DNA from 2 places in the Oerskovia sp. PE-21s genome. Region 1 is predicted to be linked to the other one. Evidence: predicted binding sites of a transcription regulator. Region 1 holds the regulator's gene; the other holds the start of a gene.
What was found. The regulator HspR, encoded in region 1, represses chaperone genes until heat shock. The targets are predictions, from matches to a motif close to AAGTTGAGTCNNNNNGACTCAACTT.
Positions count from the first base shown of each region.

Region 2: the regulator HspR is predicted to act here: its motif matches at 4,618-4,642, upstream of ACZDYF_RS09420 (Hsp20/alpha crystallin family protein).

Region 1 is NZ_JBUXJM010000007.1:92,798-101,350, reverse strand. Features, by position in the region: gene ACZDYF_RS14325 (TIGR02569 family protein) at 94-885, shown strand; gene ACZDYF_RS14320 (NUDIX domain-containing protein) at 954-1,484, shown strand; gene ACZDYF_RS14315 (cold-shock protein) at 1,598-2,527, shown strand; gene dnaK (molecular chaperone DnaK) at 2,835-4,715, shown strand; gene grpE (nucleotide exchange factor GrpE) at 4,715-5,353, shown strand; gene ACZDYF_RS14300 (DnaJ C-terminal domain-containing protein) at 5,532-6,548, shown strand; gene ACZDYF_RS14295 (heat shock protein transcriptional repressor HspR) at 6,604-7,107, shown strand; gene ACZDYF_RS14290 (DUF1540 domain-containing protein) at 7,299-7,607, shown strand; gene ACZDYF_RS14285 (hypothetical protein) at 7,756-8,523, opposite strand.
Region 2 is NZ_JBUXJM010000004.1:184,484-193,036, reverse strand. Features, by position in the region: gene ACZDYF_RS09445 (amino acid permease) at 1-1,392, opposite strand, end outside; gene ACZDYF_RS09440 (organic hydroperoxide resistance protein) at 1,572-1,994, shown strand; gene ACZDYF_RS09435 (SDR family oxidoreductase) at 2,077-2,715, shown strand; gene ACZDYF_RS09430 (class I SAM-dependent methyltransferase) at 2,970-3,587, shown strand; gene ACZDYF_RS09425 (excalibur calcium-binding domain-containing protein) at 3,733-4,542, shown strand; gene ACZDYF_RS09420 (Hsp20/alpha crystallin family protein) at 4,682-5,098, shown strand; gene ACZDYF_RS09415 (SDR family NAD(P)-dependent oxidoreductase) at 5,247-6,092, opposite strand; gene ACZDYF_RS09410 (hypothetical protein) at 6,194-7,135, opposite strand; gene ACZDYF_RS09405 (hypothetical protein) at 7,270-8,229, shown strand; gene ACZDYF_RS09400 (hypothetical protein) at 8,237-8,500, opposite strand.

The DNA.
Region 1 (8,553 bases):
CCGGGCTGGACGCCACGCGAGTTCCCGGACATTACGTGCACACGGGACGACTCGCACGGCGAGGCGTTCGCGGCCGCTGGGTAGGCTCGGCCGGTGCACCCACCCAGACGTGTCCTCGAAGAGTTCGGCGCCGTCGGGCCGGTGACGAGGCTCGACGGCGGACGCGGCAGGGCCTGGCGCGTCGGGGACACGGTGCTCAAGCCGCTCGACGTGCTCCCGGCCGAGCTCGGCTGGCTGCGGGACCACGCGCCGTCCGGCGGGGGCGACCTCCGGCTGAGCCTGCCGCTCGCGGGCCGGTCGGGTGACCTCGTCGTCGACGGCTGGACGGCCTTCCCGGTCCTCCCGGGCGAGCACGTCGCGGGCAGGTGGGCCCGGATCGCCGACGTGGCGCACCGCTTCGCCCAGGTGTTCGACCGCGCCGCTCGCCCCGGGTTCCTCGACGAGCGGACGCACGCCTGGGCACGGGCGGACCGGCTCGCCTGGGGCGAGGGTGCGGTGCAGGTGCCCGACGACGTCCCGCACCTCCCTGCGCTGCTCGCCGCCCGGCGGGTGGTCACGGACGCGTCGACGCTCGTCCACGGCGACCTCACGGGCAACGTGCTGTTCGACGACGACCTGCCGCCAGCGGTGATCGACCTGACGCCGTACTGGCGGCCGGTGCGGTACTCGGTGGCGATCGTCGCGGTCGACGCGGTCTGCTTCGAGGGGGCCCCGCAGTCGCTGCTGGAGACCATCGACCCGGGGGAGGGCTTCGCGCAGCACCTCGTGCGCGCGCTGGTGTTCCGGATCGCGACGGACTGGTTCAACGAGCTCCCGCTCGCCGTCGACGACGTCTACGCGGCCGCTGTTGAGCGCACGCTCGACCTGGCAGCGCGCGGGCGCTGACGCGCGGTGGCGAGATCCGCCGTCGGGCATGCCTGGAGCGGGACCCGCGCGGCTGCGAGGATGCCTGGATGGCTGACACGGAGACCTGGGACCTGCTCGACGACCAGGGCAGCCCGACCGGGGAGGTCCACCGTCGAGGCGAACCGGGATGGCCGCCGGGCCGCTTCCACCTCATGGTGGCGACGTGCGTCGTGCGGTCCGACGGGCTGGTCCTGCTGACCCGCCGCGCCGCGACCAAGACCTTCCCGTTCCTGTGGGAGATCCCCGGCGGCAGCGTGCTCGCGGGCGAGACCGGCACACAGGCAGCCGTGCGCGAGGTGCGCGAGGAGACGGGGCTCGTGGTCGACGAGGGCGCGCTCGAGCGGGTGGGACGGGGCGTCGCAGGCGTGTCGTTCCTCGACGTCCACGTCGCGGCCGTGCCCGGGCGCCCACGGCTGGACCTCGACCCGGCCGAGGTCGACGACGCCACCTGGGTCACGTGGGCCGAGGTGGAGGCGCACCGCGCGGCAGGGCGGATGCCCGCTCCCTGGGTCGGGTGCTTCGCCCCGCTCTGGCCGGACCTCGCCCGGAAGGTCGGAGAGGCGGCGGGCCGGGAGTGACGCCCGGTGCCGGACGTGCGCGAAGCGGGCCGGGAGCGGCCGGACCGACCTGTCTGCGGTCCTGCCGGGGGACAATGGGAGACAGCACTGTCTGCCGAGTTGAAGGAGTCTTCGTGGTCCAGGGAACTGTCCGATGGTTCGACGCCGACCGAGGGTTCGGTTTCATCGACCTCGGGAACGAGGCCGAGGACCTGTTCGTCCACGCGTCCGAGATCCTCGGTGACGACGGACCCAAGCTGCTCCGCGAGGGGCAGACCGTCGAGTTCGAGGTGGGCGAGGGAGACCGTGGCCCGCAGGCGCGCCGCGTCCGTGTCACGGGCGACCGCCCCGCCGACGCGCCCATGGGCGTGCTCGGCACGGTCAACTGGTACGAGCCGACCAAGGGGTACGGGTTCGTCACGCCCGACGACGACCGCACCGAGATCTTCGTGCACAGCTCCGCGATCGTCGGGGGCGGTGTGATCTCCGAGGGGCAGCGGGTTGCGTTCCTCGTCGTCGACGGTGAGAAGGGGCCGCAGGCCGACCACCTGCTGCCGCTCCGGGCCGAGGCCGCGCGGCCGGCCTCGGACGGCGCGGACGGCACGGTGTCCTGGTACGACGACGTCAAGGGCTTCGGGTTCGTCGCCCCCGACTCGGGCGGCGGCGACGTGTTCGTCCACGTGAGTGCTCTCGGCTCGGGGATGACCGAGCTCTCCGAGGGCGACCGCGTGACGTACGACGTCGTCGACGGTGACAAGGGGCCGAACGCCCGCAACGTGCAGCTCGCCCGCGGCTCCGGGGGCGGGCGTGGCGCCGTGGACCGTGGTCGGCCGGGCCGTCCCGCAGCATCCGGCGGGCCCGTGCGCGGAGGCGAGGGCACCGTTGCGCGCTACGACGAGGAGCGCGGCTTCGGCTTCATCACCCCCGACGACGGGGGCCTGGACCTGTTCGTGCACGTGTCGGTCGTGCGCGGCGACGAGGTCCTGGAAGAGGGCGACCGCGTCCGCTACAAGGTGCGCCAGAGCGACCGGGGACCTCAGGCGGACGCTGTCGAGCTGGTGTGATCGAGCAGCGAGCGGCGTGACCGCTCTGCGTGGCTCCCGACGCGCCAACCGTCCCTGGCCGGGAATACTCCCCTCCACCCCATAGTTGAGCCTAGTGGACTCAAGTTCTGGGCCCCACCGCTTGCGCAGCGGGACGGACCGGCATAACTTGAGTGAAGACGACTCAACCGGCAGTCGGGTGGCGACACCCAGCAGGGGAAGGTCCGGACGTGCGCCCCACCACGCGCCGCCGGGCAGGGAACCACCGCGGGCTGCCGCACGGACATCGCACACGTCGCAGCACCAGCAACACAACGGAGGCACGAACATGGCACGAGCGGTCGGAATCGACCTGGGCACCACCAACTCGGTGGTCGCCGTCCTCGAGGGTGGGGAGCCCACCGTCATCGCGAACGCCGAGGGCGCTCGCACGACCCCGTCGGTCGTCGCGTTCTCGAAGACCGGCGAGGTCCTCGTCGGCGAGATCGCCAAGCGTCAGGCGGTCACCAACGTCGACCGCACCATCACGTCGGTCAAGCGCCACATGGGCACCGACTGGTCGGTCGAGATCGACGACAAGAAGTACAGCGCGCAGGAGATCTCCGCACGCGTGCTCGGCAAGCTCAAGCGCGACGCCGAGGAGTACCTGGGCGAGCCCGTCACCGACGCGGTCATCACCGTCCCGGCGTACTTCAACGACGCCGAGCGCCAGGCGACCAAGGACGCCGGGCAGATCGCGGGCCTCAACGTCCTGCGTATCGTCAACGAGCCCACCGCTGCCGCTCTGGCCTACGGCCTGGAGAAGGGCAAGGAGGACGAGCTCATCCTCGTCTTCGACCTCGGTGGTGGAACGTTCGACGTCTCCCTCCTCGAGGTGGGCAAGGACGAGGACGACTTCTCGACCATCCAGGTCCGCGCGACCTCTGGCGACAACCGCCTCGGTGGTGACGACTGGGACAACCGCATCGTCGAGCACCTCATCCAGCAGGTGAAGAACAGCTCGGGCGTCGACCTGTCCAAGGACAAGATCGCGCTGCAGCGTCTGCGTGAGGCCGCCGAGCAGGCGAAGAAGGAGCTCTCGTCCGCGACGAGCACCAACATCTCCATGCAGTACCTCTCGATGAGCGAGAACGGCCCCATCCACCTGGACGAGAAGCTCACGCGCGCTCAGTTCCAGCAGATGACGCAGGACCTCATCGACCGGACCAAGGCGCCCTTCCACGCGGTCATCCGTGACGCCGGCATCTCCGTCAACGACATCGACCACGTCGTGCTCGTGGGTGGTTCCACCCGCATGCCCGCCGTGACCGAGGTCGTCAAGGAGCTCACGGGCGGCAAGGAGCCCAACAAGAGCGTCAACCCGGACGAGGTCGTCGCCGTCGGCGCCGCGCTGCAGGCCGGTGTCATCAAGGGCGAGCGCAAGGACGTCCTCCTGATCGACGTCACCCCGCTGTCCCTGGGCATCGAGACCAAGGGTGGCGTGATGACCAAGCTCATCGAGCGCAACACGGCCATCCCGACCAAGCGCAGCGAGGTGTTCTCGACCGCCGAGGACAACCAGCCGTCCGTGCTGATCCAGGTCTTCCAGGGTGAGCGCGAGTTCGCCCGCGACAACAAGCCGCTGGGCACGTTCGAGCTCACGGGCATCGCCCCGGCGCCGCGCGGCCTGCCGCAGATCGAGGTCACCTTCGACATCGACGCGAACGGCATCGTGCACGTCGGCGCGAAGGACCGCGGCACCGGCAAGGAGCAGAAGATGACCATCACCGGTGGCTCCGCGCTGCCGAAGGAGGACATCGACCGCATGGTCAAGGAGGCCGAGGAGCACGCGGCCGAGGACAAGAAGCGTCGCGAGGAGGCGGAGACCCGCAACCAGGCCGAGGCGTTCGTGTACTCGACCGAGAAGCTCGTCGCGGAGAACAAGGAGAAGATCCCCGCCGACGTCGTGACCGAGGTCGAGGCCGACATCGCGTCGGTCAAGTCCGCGCTCGAGGGCGAGGACGCCGAGGCCGTGAAGTCCGCCCACCAGAAGCTCCTGGCCTCGAGCCAGAAGATCGGCGAGGCGCTCTACGCGTCGGCCGAGCAGGAGCAGGCCGCGGGCGACCAGGGTGCCGCTGACGCGGACGCCGCTGCGGCCGCCGGTGCGACCTCTGCGCCCGACGAGGACATCGTCGACGCGGAGATCGTGGACGAGGACGACAAGAAGTGATGAGCGACGCGCAGGGCCCCGAGGAGCTCGGCTCCGAGGACCAGCCCTTCCACTTCACGGACAAGCGCAAGGTGACCCCGGAGGGGCAGCCCAAGGAGGCTGCCCCCGAGGGGGCCGGCTCCGTGCCCGGTTCGGCCGGGAACGACGCGGAGAGCGACCCGCTGGCCGGGCTCGACTTCGAGCCCACCGGCGAGGCCGGGGACGACGCAGCGCTTCTCGCTGCGCAGTCCGAGGCGGCTGCCCACCTCGACGCCCTCCAGCGCGAGCGGGCCAGCTTCACCAACTACCGCAACCGGTCGCTGCGTGACCAGGAGGCCGCGCGCGTCAAGGGCGTCGAGGACGTCCTGGCCGCGCTCCTGCCGGTCCTCGACGACATCGACCGGGCGCGCCAGCACGGCGAGCTCGACGGCCCGTTCGTCGCGATCTCCGACAAGCTCGACGCGAGCCTGGCGAAGTTCGGCATCGAGCGGTACGGCGTCGTGGGCGAGGAGTTCGACCCGACCGTCCACGAGGCGCTCATGCACCAGGTGGACCCGGCCGCGACGTCGGCCACGGTCAACATGGTCATCGAGCCGGGCTACCGGATCGGCGAGAAGATCGTGCGCGCCGCGCGCGTCTCGGTCGTCGGACCGGAGTAGAGACACAGGTGGGTGCCAGGTCCCGCGGGACCGGGCACCCACCACCCGGGCGCCCGACGGCGGAGCGCACCTTCCGCGTGAAGGTGACCTCCGCCGTCGGGCCCCGGGAGCACGACCACTATGGACGTAAGCACCACCACCGGCCCCGGGGCCGGTGAGACCTATGAGAGGAGGCGCCTTGACCGGTCAGGACTGGATCGAGAAGGACTTCTACGCCGCGCTGGGCGTCCCCAAGGATGCCGACGACGCCGCGATCAAGAAGGCGTACCGCAAGCTGGCCCGCACGTATCACCCCGACCAGAACCAGGGTGACGCGAAGGCCGAGGCGAAGTTCAAGGAGATCGGCGAGGCCTACGCGGTCCTGTCCGACGCCGAGCAGCGCCAGCAGTACGACGCGATCCGTGCCATGGCCGGCGGGGGCGCCCGCTTCTCCGCAGGAGCCGGCGGACCCGCCAGCGGTTCCGGCGGGTTCGAGGACATCTTCGGCGGCATGTTCGGAGGCGGCGGCGGGGGAGGCCGTGTCCGGTACTCCACGCAGAGCGGCGGTGGCGGCGGCTTCGAGGACATCCTCGGGTCGATGTTCGGCGGCGGGGGAGGCCAGACCGGCTTCCGCCCCAACGCCGGGTACCAGCGCCCGCAGGCGGGCGCCGACGTGCACTCGTCGGCCACGCTCGGGTTCCGGCCCGCGGTCGAGGGCTCGACCGTCAACGTCACGACCGAGGGCCGCACCATCACGGCCCGTATCCCGGCAGGCGTCCGCGACGGCCAGAAGATCCGGCTGCGCGGCAAGGGACGCCCCGGCGTCGCGGGCGGCGCCCCCGGCGACCTGGTCATCACGGTGCACGTCACGCCGCACCCCGTGTTCTCGGTCGACGAGAAGCACAACCTGCGCCTGACCGTCCCCGTGACGTTCGCGGAGGCCGCGCTCGGCGCGACCATCGAAGTCCCGACGCTCGACGGCAAGCCCGTCAAGGTCAAGGTCCCCGCGGGCACGCCGTCGGGACGCACGCTGCGCGTCAAGGGCAAGGGCGTCAAGACGGCCAAGGCGACGGGCGACCTGCTCGTCACGATCCAGGTCGTCGTGCCGCAGAAGCTCTCGAAGGCCGCCAAGGAGGCCGTCGAGGCGCTCGCCGCCGCGACCGACGGCGAGAGCACCGACGTGCGCGCCGACCTGTTCGGGCGCGCGGCAGAGTAGAGCCGACAGGCACCCGGCAGGACGGTTCCGCAGCACCAGCGAGAGGAGGCACGGTATGGCCAGGAACGAGGCTCCCACGGGGAGCGAGATCCCGTTCAACGCGTACGACGACGCCCCCGTGCTCGCCATCTCGCAGGCCGCGACGCTCGCCGGGATGCACCCGCAGACCCTGCGCCAGTACGACCGCCTGGGACTCGTGACCCCGCGCCGCACCATGGGGCGCGGACGCCGCTACTCCCAGCGGGACGTCGCCAAGCTCCTCGAGGTCCAGCGGCTCTCCCAGGAGGAGGGCATCAACCTCGCGGGCATCCGTCGCATCCTCACGCTCGAGGAGCAGGTGAGCCGGCTCGAGTCCCGGCTCGACGCCCTCTCCGCCCAGCTCGAAGGAGGGCGCGTGTTCGCCGCCGGGGTGAGCGGCGACGTCGTCATGGTGCCGCGCGGGCGGCGGGTGCGCCGCTCGGCGGGGGAGCGGACGGTGGACGCCGGTCGCGGCGGCCAGGTCGTCGAGACCGGCGAGGCACGGGCGCTCGTCCTGTGGCGACCCGGCCGGGGCTCCTGACCTGCGCAGTGGCGTTCGCGCGTCCCGGCAGGAATTCCCGCAGCGCAATTACGTGCGGTCTGCATGACGTAAAAATGGCGGAATTCCGCCGAAGTGAGTGAGGCCTTGCTTGCTATACACAGGCTGCGCGAAGGAATACCGTGAGGGAAAAGCACGGTAGAACGCCCCGCCCTTCGAGCAAGGAGAAGTCCATGAGCAGCCTGATGGAGATGCCCCAGGTCGTCGAGTGTTCGATCGACGGCTGCGGATACAACCACGAGCACGGCTGCCACGCCGGCGCCGTGACGATCGCCGCGCACGGCAGCGAGGCCGAGTGCGCCACGTTCATCCCCCTCACCGCCAAGGGCGGCCTCGAGAAGGTCATCGCACACGTCGGTGCCTGCCAGCGCGGCGAGTGCTCGCACAACGAGTCGCTCGAGTGCAACGCCTCCTCGATCCGCGTCGGGGCCGGCCCGCAGGGCGCCGACCACGCGGACTGCCTGACCTACAGCCCCCGCTGACCCTCGCGTCCTCCCCCCCCCGACGCGATTCCTCCACGACGCCCCGCTCGTCCCTCGCCGGACGACGGGGCGTCGTGGCGTGCGGTGGGACTTGCCGGGCGGTCTGAGCGCCCGACGACCGGGGGGCGAGAGAAGGCCGGGGAGCGCCCTAGCGGGAGAGGTCGTGGAGCATCTTCGCCGCGTCGGCATGCTGCGCGGGAAGGGGCTCGACCCAGATGCGGGGCGGGCGCCGGAGGATCGCGGTCACGCCGAACGTGAGCGCGATGCGTTCGATCCTGTGCCGGAGCTCCGCGCGGACCGGGCCGACGTCGGCCGTGCGAGCGCAGAGCGCCGCGTAGATCCCGCCGCCGAGCGTCGCGACCGGGTGCCCGAGGCCGAACGTCTCGGTCAGCACCTTGCCCATGGCTGCCGCGCGGGCGACCTTCTGCCAGCCGTCGATGCGTTCGACCGCGACGTCCACCAGGACGAGGCAGTGCGTCGCGGAGGCCGGGGTCCCCAGGCGGTCGGCCTGGCCGTACGTCTCCTGGAGGCGCTGGACGAGGTAGGGGACCGTGACGAGCCCCGATCGAGGATCGGTCGTGGGCGGCGCGCCGGGGATCACCTCGTTGCCCACGGCCCACCCGGTGCTGACTGCCCGCAGCACGCGAAGGTCGGGAGCGGTGCCCCAGAGGTCGAACAAGCAGGTCAGGTCGTCGATCGTCTCGCCGATGCTGATCCCGTCACGGCCGCGGGCCTCACCGAGCCGCTCGGCCGCAGCGGCCGGGCAGCGGGAGTCCGTGAGCGCCTCGACGAGCGCCTCGACGGCAGGGTGGTACCAGTCGCCTGGCCGCAGCCAGACGCTGTTCGTGCTGGCCGCCTGCCACTCGTCGAGCAGCGAGGCGACGGCTGGCTCGGGGTAGCCAGGTCGTAGGTCCATACCTATGAGACGTGTGAGGCCCGTGCTCAT
Region 2 (8,553 bases), on a different contig from region 1:
CACGAGCTGGACGCGTGCGACGTCGTCGAACAGCATGAGCACGATCAGCCCGGCGAGCCCCGCGAGCGTCGCCCAGGTGAGCCCGGGGTAGGCCCACATGCGCAGCGTCATCCTGTCCGCGCCACCTGCGGCGGCCTCGAGGCGCGGGCGCAGCCGGAGCTGCGAGACCGCTATGAACACCCAGATGACGAGCAGCGCCGAACCCACGGCGTTGAGCAGGATGCCCAGGACCTCGCCCGGCAGCAGCCAGTTGAGCCCCACGGACACGAGGCCGAAGAACACCGACAGCAGCACCGCGACCCACGGCACACCGGTCGGCGACACCTTGGTCAGCGCCGGGTGCCCGTCGCCGCGGCCCGCGAGCGAGAACGCCATGCGGGACGTTCCGTAGACGTTGGCGTTGAACGCCGACAGGAGCGCGACGACCACGACGGCCTCCATGAGCCGCGCCGCGCTCGGCAGCCCCGCGAGGTCGAGCACCGCGACGAACGGGCCGCTCAGCAGCTCGGGGGCGTCCCACGGCAGGACGAGCGCCATGATCGCGACCGCACCCACGTAGAAGAAGAGGATGCGCCACACGATCGAGCGGGTCGCGGTCACGATGGCCTTCTGCGGCTCGCGGGCCTCGGCCGCGGCGATCGTCACGATCTCGATCCCCCCGAACGCGAAGACCACGACGAGCAGCCCCGCCGCGATGCCGGGCAGGCCGTGGGGCGCGAAGCCCGCGAGCGAGGCCGGGTCGCCGAAGATGTTGGTCGTCCCCACGGGGTCGGTGCCGGGCAGCCAGCCCAGCACGAGCAGCACCCCGATCACGAGGAACGCCACGATCGCGGCGACCTTGATGAACGCGAACCAGAACTCGAACTCGCCGAAGTGCTTGACGCCCCACAGGTTCACGACCGCGAACGCCGCCACGAACACGAGCGCGACGACCCATTGCGGCACGCCCGGGACCCACCCGGACACGATCTGCGAGGCACCCGTGATCTCGGCGCCGAGCACCATGATGAGCGTGAACCAGTAGAGCCAGCCCATGGTGAACCCGGCCCAGCGCCCCAGCGCGGTCTCGGCGTACACCGAGAAGGAACCGCTCGACGGCACGGCCGACGCCATCTCGGCGAGCATCCGCATGACGAGGATGACGAGCAGGCCTGCGACCGCGTACGAGACCAGGACGGCGGGCCCCGCGGTCGCGATCCCCACGCCGCTGCCGAGGAACAGGCCGGCCCCGATCGCGGAGCCCAGTCCCATCATGGTCAGGTGCCGGGTGCGCAGGCCGTGGGAGAGCTGCTCGCCCTCGGGGGCGAGGGGCGCGGTGGGGTGCGCGGCATCGTCGGGCAGGGAGGGGGAAGCGCTGTCAGGCGTGCCCGACGGCGTAGGTGCGTTGCTCATGGGGGTGCGGTCAGTCCGTGGTCGAGGGGGGCGCCGAGACGGCGGCCGTTCCACGGTACCCGCACCCCGACGGCGGGGAGTGCGGCCGCTGCGCTCTGCGCGAACCGACCACACCTTGTTGCCCCGAGCGACATACGTTCGAAGGGTTCGCCCGACCGCCCCACCCTGGAGGTAGCACGATGAAGGTTCTCTACACCGCGGAAGCACTCGCCACCGGAGAGGGCCGCAACGGCCACGTCCGGTCCACCGACGGGCGGGTCGACCTCGACGTGGCCGTACCCAAGGAGATGGGCGGCACCGGCGACGGGTCCAACCCCGAGCAGCTCTTCGCCGCGGGCTACGCGGCCTGCTTCCACTCGGCCCTGCTGGGCGTCGCGCGACAGCGCAAGGTCTCGGTCGTCGACTCTGCCATCGGCGCGAGCGTCTCGATCGGCCCCCTCGATGGCGGCGGGTACACCCTCGCCGTGCAGCTGGAGGCCAGCCTGCCCGGCGTCGAGCGCTCCGTGGCCCAGGAGCTCGTCGAGGCCGCGCACCAGGTCTGCCCCTACTCGAACGCGACGCGCGGCAACATCGAGGTGACCGTGGCGGTCGTCGAGGAGTAGTCCGGCCTGCCCCCAGCGGGCGGAGCGCGCGTCCTCGGTGCACCGTGGAGGGAGCACCGTCACCGACACCACGAGGAGAACCATGAACGTCGCCCTGATCGGAGCCCACGGCAAGGTGGGTCGCCTGGTCGTCCCCATCCTCAAGGACCACGAGATCGAGGTGAGCGGGATCGTGCGGCACGAGTCGCAGCTCCCGCTCGTCGAGGAGCTCGGCGGCACGCCGTTGCTGCTCGACGTCGAGAACGCCACGACCGAGGAGATCACCGAGGCCCTGCGCGGGCACGACGCCGTGGTGTGGTCCGCCGGGGCCGGTGGCGGGAGCCCGGAGCGGACCTACGCCGTCGACCGGGACGCCGCGATCCGTTCGATGGACGCGGCCGCCGCCGCGGGCGTCTCGCGCTACGTCATGGTGTCGTGGATCGGCTCGGTGCCGGACCACGGCGTCCCGGAGGACAACAGCTTCTTCCCGTACGCCGACGCCAAGCTTGCCGCGGACGACCACCTGCGCGGCACCGACCTGGACTGGACGATCCTGGGCCCGGGCACCCTGACGAACGACGAGCCGACCGGCATGATCACGGTCGACGCGCACGAGGGGAAGACGTCGCGCGGCAACGTCGCCCTCGTCGTCGCGCAGGCCCTGCGCTCGCCGTCGACCGTGGGGCAGTTCGTCCGTTTCGTCGACGGCGAGACGCCGGTCCTGGAGGTCTTCGGCCGCTAACCCGGTGTCCCCGGGGTGCCGAGAACGGGCTTGAGGTCGTTCTGCCGCCGATGCCGACCTCCATCCCGTTCTCGACCGCAGGCAACCTCGTGGTGGGCGAGGGGTCCGGGTCCGGTCGGTGAGACCGGGTCTGGTCGGCGCTGGACGGTCGCCGGGGTAGTACCCGGTGGGGGTACGGTCGAAGATGCGGCAGCCCGCTCTCGTGGCCGCCGCTGAGCCCGTTCAGAGCCCCGCCCGACCCCGAGGAGCCACCGGTGAGCAAGGCCAACCCCACCCGCTGGGAGCAGAAGACCGCTGTGAACCCGTCCCACTCGACCTGGTACGTCGAGCGGTTCCGCGCCATGGCCGCCCAGGGCGCCGACCTCGCGGGCGAGGCCCGGCTGGTCGACGCGATGGTTCCCCGCGGCGCCCGCATCCTCGACGCGGGCAGCGGCCCGGGGCGCGTCGGTGCCGAGCTCGCGGCGCGCGGTCACACGGTGGTGGGCGTCGACGTCGACCCCGTGCTCATCGAGGCCGCCGAGGCAGACCACCCCGGTTCGACGTGGCTCGTCGGGGACATCGCCGAGCTCGACCTTCCCGCGGCCGGGATCGCCGAGCCGTTCGACCTGATCGTGTGCGCCGGGAACGTCGTCACGTTCCTCGCGCCGGGCACCGAGGTCGAGGTGCTGCGCCGCTTCCGCGCCCACCTGGCGCCGGGCGGTCGGGTCGTCGTCGGGTTCGGAGCGGGGCGCGGGTACGCGTTCGACGCGTTCTTCGCCGACGCCGCCGAGGCCGGGCTCAAGGTTCAGCTCAAGCTCTCGACGTGGGACCTGCGGCCGTTCGCCGAGGACGGCGACTTCCTCGTCGCCGTGCTGGGAGCACCTGAGAACTGACGCGTCGCGGTCCGCTCCCGGGGGATTTCACCCCCTCCCGGGTGCAGACGCGAGGGCTCTGCTCCCCCTAGCCTCCGGGGTGTCGACCGAACGACGGTCGCCCCGGCACCGCCGCGCGCGTGCCCGCTCGACGAGGAGCCCTGCCATGACCGTTCGCTTCAACCCGCCCCCGGGCTGGCCCACCCCGCCCGAGGGCTGGACGCCGGACCCCCACTGGACGCCCGACCCTCGCTGGCCGGCGAAGCCCGCCGACTGGCCGCTCTGGGTCGAGGCCCCCGCAGCGGGCGAGCCGACCGAGCACACCATGGCACTGCCGGTCGCGAGCCTCACCGGTGCGGGAGCCGTGGCAGGCCGTCACGACGGTCGCACGCGGCGCATCGTGCTCGTCGCCTTCCTGTGCCTCGCCTTCCTAATCGTCGGGCTGCTGCTGGGCGCCGTGCCCTCGGGCTCGCGGCTCGCCGCCGCCGAGGCCACCCTGGGCGAGGCGACGGAGGCTCGCGCCGCCCTGGACGAGGACAGCGCGGCGCTCACGACCGCGCAGGACGAGCTGGCCACCGCTCAGGCCGACGTCACGGCCCGCGAGGAGGCAGCGGTCGCGAAGGAGGCCGAGCTCGCGACCCGCGAGTCGGCCGCCGTGACGGCCGAGGCCGACCTCCAGGCCCGGCTGACAGCGGTCGAAGGACGCGAGGGCGCGGTCACCGCGGCCGAGGCCGACCTCCAGGCGCGGAGCGCGGCGACGGGGCGCTCGGGCACGTCGTCGGGCACGTCGTCGAGCGCACCGAAGGTGACCACGCCGGACGCGCCCGCCGGGATCGTCGGCGGGAGCGGGGGCGGCGCGGTGTCCTACGCGAACTGCGACGCGGTCCGGGCTGCTGGCAAGGCGCCGATCCGGTCCGGAGACCCCGGGTACAGCAAGAAGCTGGACCGCGACGGCGACGGCGTGGGCTGCGAGTAGCCTCGGCCACGACGGGGCCCGGTCGGCGTGCCTTCCGGGGTCGTCGGTCGTTCGTCCAGGGCGAACGCCGATCCGGAATTGAGCGGAGGCGACTCAAGTTGTACCGGTCAGAGGTTCAGCACCGACCGAAGGAGTCACCATGACGACCACCCTGACCACCGCCCCCGCGTTCGACCGCGCCCTGCGCGACCTGCTCACCCCCCGCCCCGTGGCAGGCGTCCCGGCTCACGCCGACGTCTTCCAGGACGGCGACGACCTGGTCGCCCGCTTCGACCTGCCGGGGATCGACCCCGCCCAGGACGTCACGGTCGAGGTCGAGGGCCGCAAGCTCGTCGTGCGCGGCGAGCGCAAGGACGAGCGGGCCGAGGAGACCGAGGGCCGTCGCGTCCGCGAGGTCCGCTACGGCGCGTTCCACCGCGTCGTGACCCTCCCCCAGGCCGCCGACGCGAGCGCCATCAGCGCCCGCTACGACGCAGGCGTCCTGACCGTCACCGTCGCCGGCGTCTACGCCGGCACGACGCCGCAGCGCATCGAGGTCACGACCTCCGCGTCCTGACGGTCTTCCAGACCTCCCCGCCGCAGGTCACCCCCCTTCGGCCGGCGGCGCGGTGAGTCGACGGGCCCGGTTGCGAGAGCACCGGGCCCGTCGTGCTGTCCGGGGACCGTGCGCACGTGCGGCCGGTGCGCCGGTCAGGCCGGAGTCTTCAGGCCGCCGCCCCCGGGGCGTCGTCGTCGGCGACCATCGCCGCGCTCCGTTCCCACAGCTCGGCCGCGAGCCGCGGGTCGCCCACGAGGGGATGGGTCGTCGCGACCTTGCGCTTGACGTAGTAGCTCCCCGGCTCCCAGTCGACGCCCGGGGTCGTCGTCGCGAGCCACACGAGGGTGTCGGCCCCCTTGGTCGACGACGTGAGGAAGCGGCTCAGCACCGTCTGGTACATGACGCGCATGCTGCTGGTCGACGTCGCGGCGAAGTTCGTCGCGACCACGCCCGGGTGGAACGACGCCGCCGAGATGCCCGCCGCGCGGTACCGGCGGTCGAGCTCGCGCGTGAACAGGTTCACCGCGAGCTTCGCGTTGCCGTACGCGGTGTTGGGCGCGTAGGACCGTTCGGACTCGAGGTCGTCGACGTGGAAGTCGCTGAAGAGCCGGTGCGCGGCGCTGCTCGTGCTGATGACGCTCGCGTGGCTCGCTTCCAAGCGGTCGAGCAGCAGCGTCGTGAGGAGGAACGGCGCGAGGTGGTTGACCTGGAACGTCAGCTCGTGGCCGTCCTCGGAGACCTGACGGTCGGCCATGATGCCGCCCGCGTTGTTCGCGAGGACGTCGATCCGCTCGTAGCGGTCCCGCAGCTGCGCGGCGAGCGCCCGCACCTCGGCCAGGCGTGCGAAGTCCGCCACGAAGTGGTCGGCTCCCAGCTCGCGCGCGACGGCTGCGGTCTTCTCGGGCGAGCGCCCCACGACCACGACCTCGTGCCCGTCCGTGGCGAGCGCCCGGGCTGCCGCCGCCCCGATCCCGTCGCTCGCTCCCGTGATGACGATCGTCCTGCGTGCCATGTGCCGTCCCGCCTCGTGTCGTGCCGTCGCCCGTGCCCCTCTCGGAGCGTAGACCGCGCGCCGGGGCCAGGCAGGGCGGCGCGGTCGCCGCCCGGGCCGGGCTACGCCGTCGGGCCGGTGTCTCGCGTGAAGCGGTCCCGTAGTCCCAGCGCGGTCGAGCGCCACGCTGCGGCCCGCTTGATCGTCGCGCCCATCTCGCCCTCGTCGACCGGGACGTGCACGACCCGCACGCCCCGCTCGGCCGCGAGCGCGAGCATCGCGTCGGTCGACCCGGGGAACGCGAGCTGCAGCAGGACCGACGTCGTGCTCGCCTGCCGCTCCCCCTCGCCGATGCGCCGCTTGTAGAGGATCTCGGTCACGGTCCGCCGCGTGAACGAGCCGCCTGCGGGCGCCGTACCGCCGACCCGCGCCTCGTCCGTGGTGTCGCCCGGCTCCAGGAGACGAGCGGCGTCGTCGGGCAGCGGGACGACGCTCAGGTACAGCGACACGAGCAGCTCCGAGACCTTGCCCAGGACCCAGCCGCGCCCCGGCACGCGCGGGATCACGCGCAGGTACTGCGCGAAGTTCGCCTCGAGCGCGTCGGCCGACAGGCTCGACCACGCAGGCTGCGTGCGCACCTCGAGCACGCGGTCCCAGTCGATCGCGCCGCCGTCGAACCCGACCTCGCGCGGGCCGACGTGCACGGCCCCGAACCGGTCGAGCAGCTCGAGCGGCTTGGTCGCGAAGCGCGGCACCAGCGGGACCTGGCGCACCAGCCCTGCGGCCGAGGCGTCCCAGTGCTCGGTGAGCGGCAGGGCCGGGCGCGGGTAGGCGTCGAGGGCGCGACCCACCCAGCCGGTGACCAGGGCGTCGAGGCGCGGCTTCTTCGCGGTCTCCTCGCTGCCGTCGCGCTCCACGCTGCCCGACGGCGGAGCGTCCGTCGCGTCGTCGGCGGCGGTGGCGTCGGCAGTGGCGTCGGCAGTGGCGTCGGCGGCGGTGGCGTCGGTCGGCGCGTCGGTCGGCGCGTCGGCGACGGCCACGCTGAGCGGCGCTTCCTGGTCCATGGGTTCCCCTGCGTGTCGACGACTGTGCACGACGCCCGGGTTCGGGCCGGACGCGGTCAACCCTGGACCCTACCTTCTCCGTTGCGTCAGGTACCTGGAAGGTGCCGGCCCGGGAACGGTGCGACGCTGGACCGATGAGCGACGAGCCCGGCACGAGCGGCGAGCAGGCCGCCGACCGGCTGTTCGCCCTGCCCCTCGACGAGTTCGTCGCCGCGCGGAACGCCGCCGCCAAGCACGCGACGACCGCCGGGGACGCCGTGGGCGCCGCACGGTTGCGCGCGCTCACCAAGCCGACCGTCGCCGCGTGGGTCGTCAACCAGGTCGCCCGCACGCACCCCGACGAGGTCGGTAACCTCGTCGCACTCGGCGAGGACCTGCGCGCCGCGACCGAGGCGCGCGACCGGGCGCGACTCACCGAGCTCGACCACGAGCGCCGACGCCAGGTCGACGCGTTGGTGCGGGAGGTGTCGCGCGCGGGCGAGGTCGGCGGGCGGGCCGTGTCGGGCGAGGTGCTGCGGCGCCTCGGCGAGACGCTCACCGCGGCCGTCATGGACCGCGACGCCGGGGCCCTCGTGCTGGCCGGGCGCCTGACGCAGGCGCTCCAGTACGTCGGGTTCGGGATCGTGGACGAGTCGGGCGAGAGCGCCGACGTCGTGTCGTTGAGCGCGGAGCGCGCGGCGCGACGCGGCACGGGGGCGCGGTCGCGGGCCGCCGGGCAGCAGGGCGAGGAGGCTCCCCCACCCGTGACCGAGCGCTCGGGAACGGACACCGCCCTCGCGGACGCGGAGCGTCAGGTCGCCGACGCGGCCGCGGAGATCGACCGGCTCGAAGGACGCCGCGACCAGGCCGCCGACGTCGTGCGGGAGGCGAGCGACGCCGTCGGGCCGCTGGACGCGCGGCTCAGCGAGCTCGACGAGCAGATCGCCCGGCTGACCGCCGAGCGCGAGGACATGCTCGCGGCGCTCGACCAGGCGCGGGACACCCTCGCGGCGGCGGAGGAGGAGCTGGCCGCCGTGGACCGTGAGCTCGAGGACGCAGAGCGGAAGGCCGAGGAGGCGAGGCGTCGACGGCGGACGGCGCGGGCGAAGAGCTGAGCCGGCGTCAGTCGCCCGAGGGCGGTGCCGTGCGCTCGGGGATCTGGACCCGGATCGAGACCTCGTTCTCGCCGGGCTCGGTGGGCGTCGTGGGGTCGGTCGGCGTGGGGGTCGGCGTCGGGGTGACTGGCGGGGTCGTCGGAGAGGGGGTCGGGGAGGTGGTCGAGGTGGGGGTCGGCGTGGGCTGCCCGGGGCCCGTCTCCCCGCCCTTGCAGCCCGTGAGCACGGCGACGGACAGCAGGACTGTGGTCGTGATGGCGGCAGTGCGCACTACGGCTCCCCCGATGAATTGGTATGTCCGTCCAGGTTAAAAACGATTCGCGC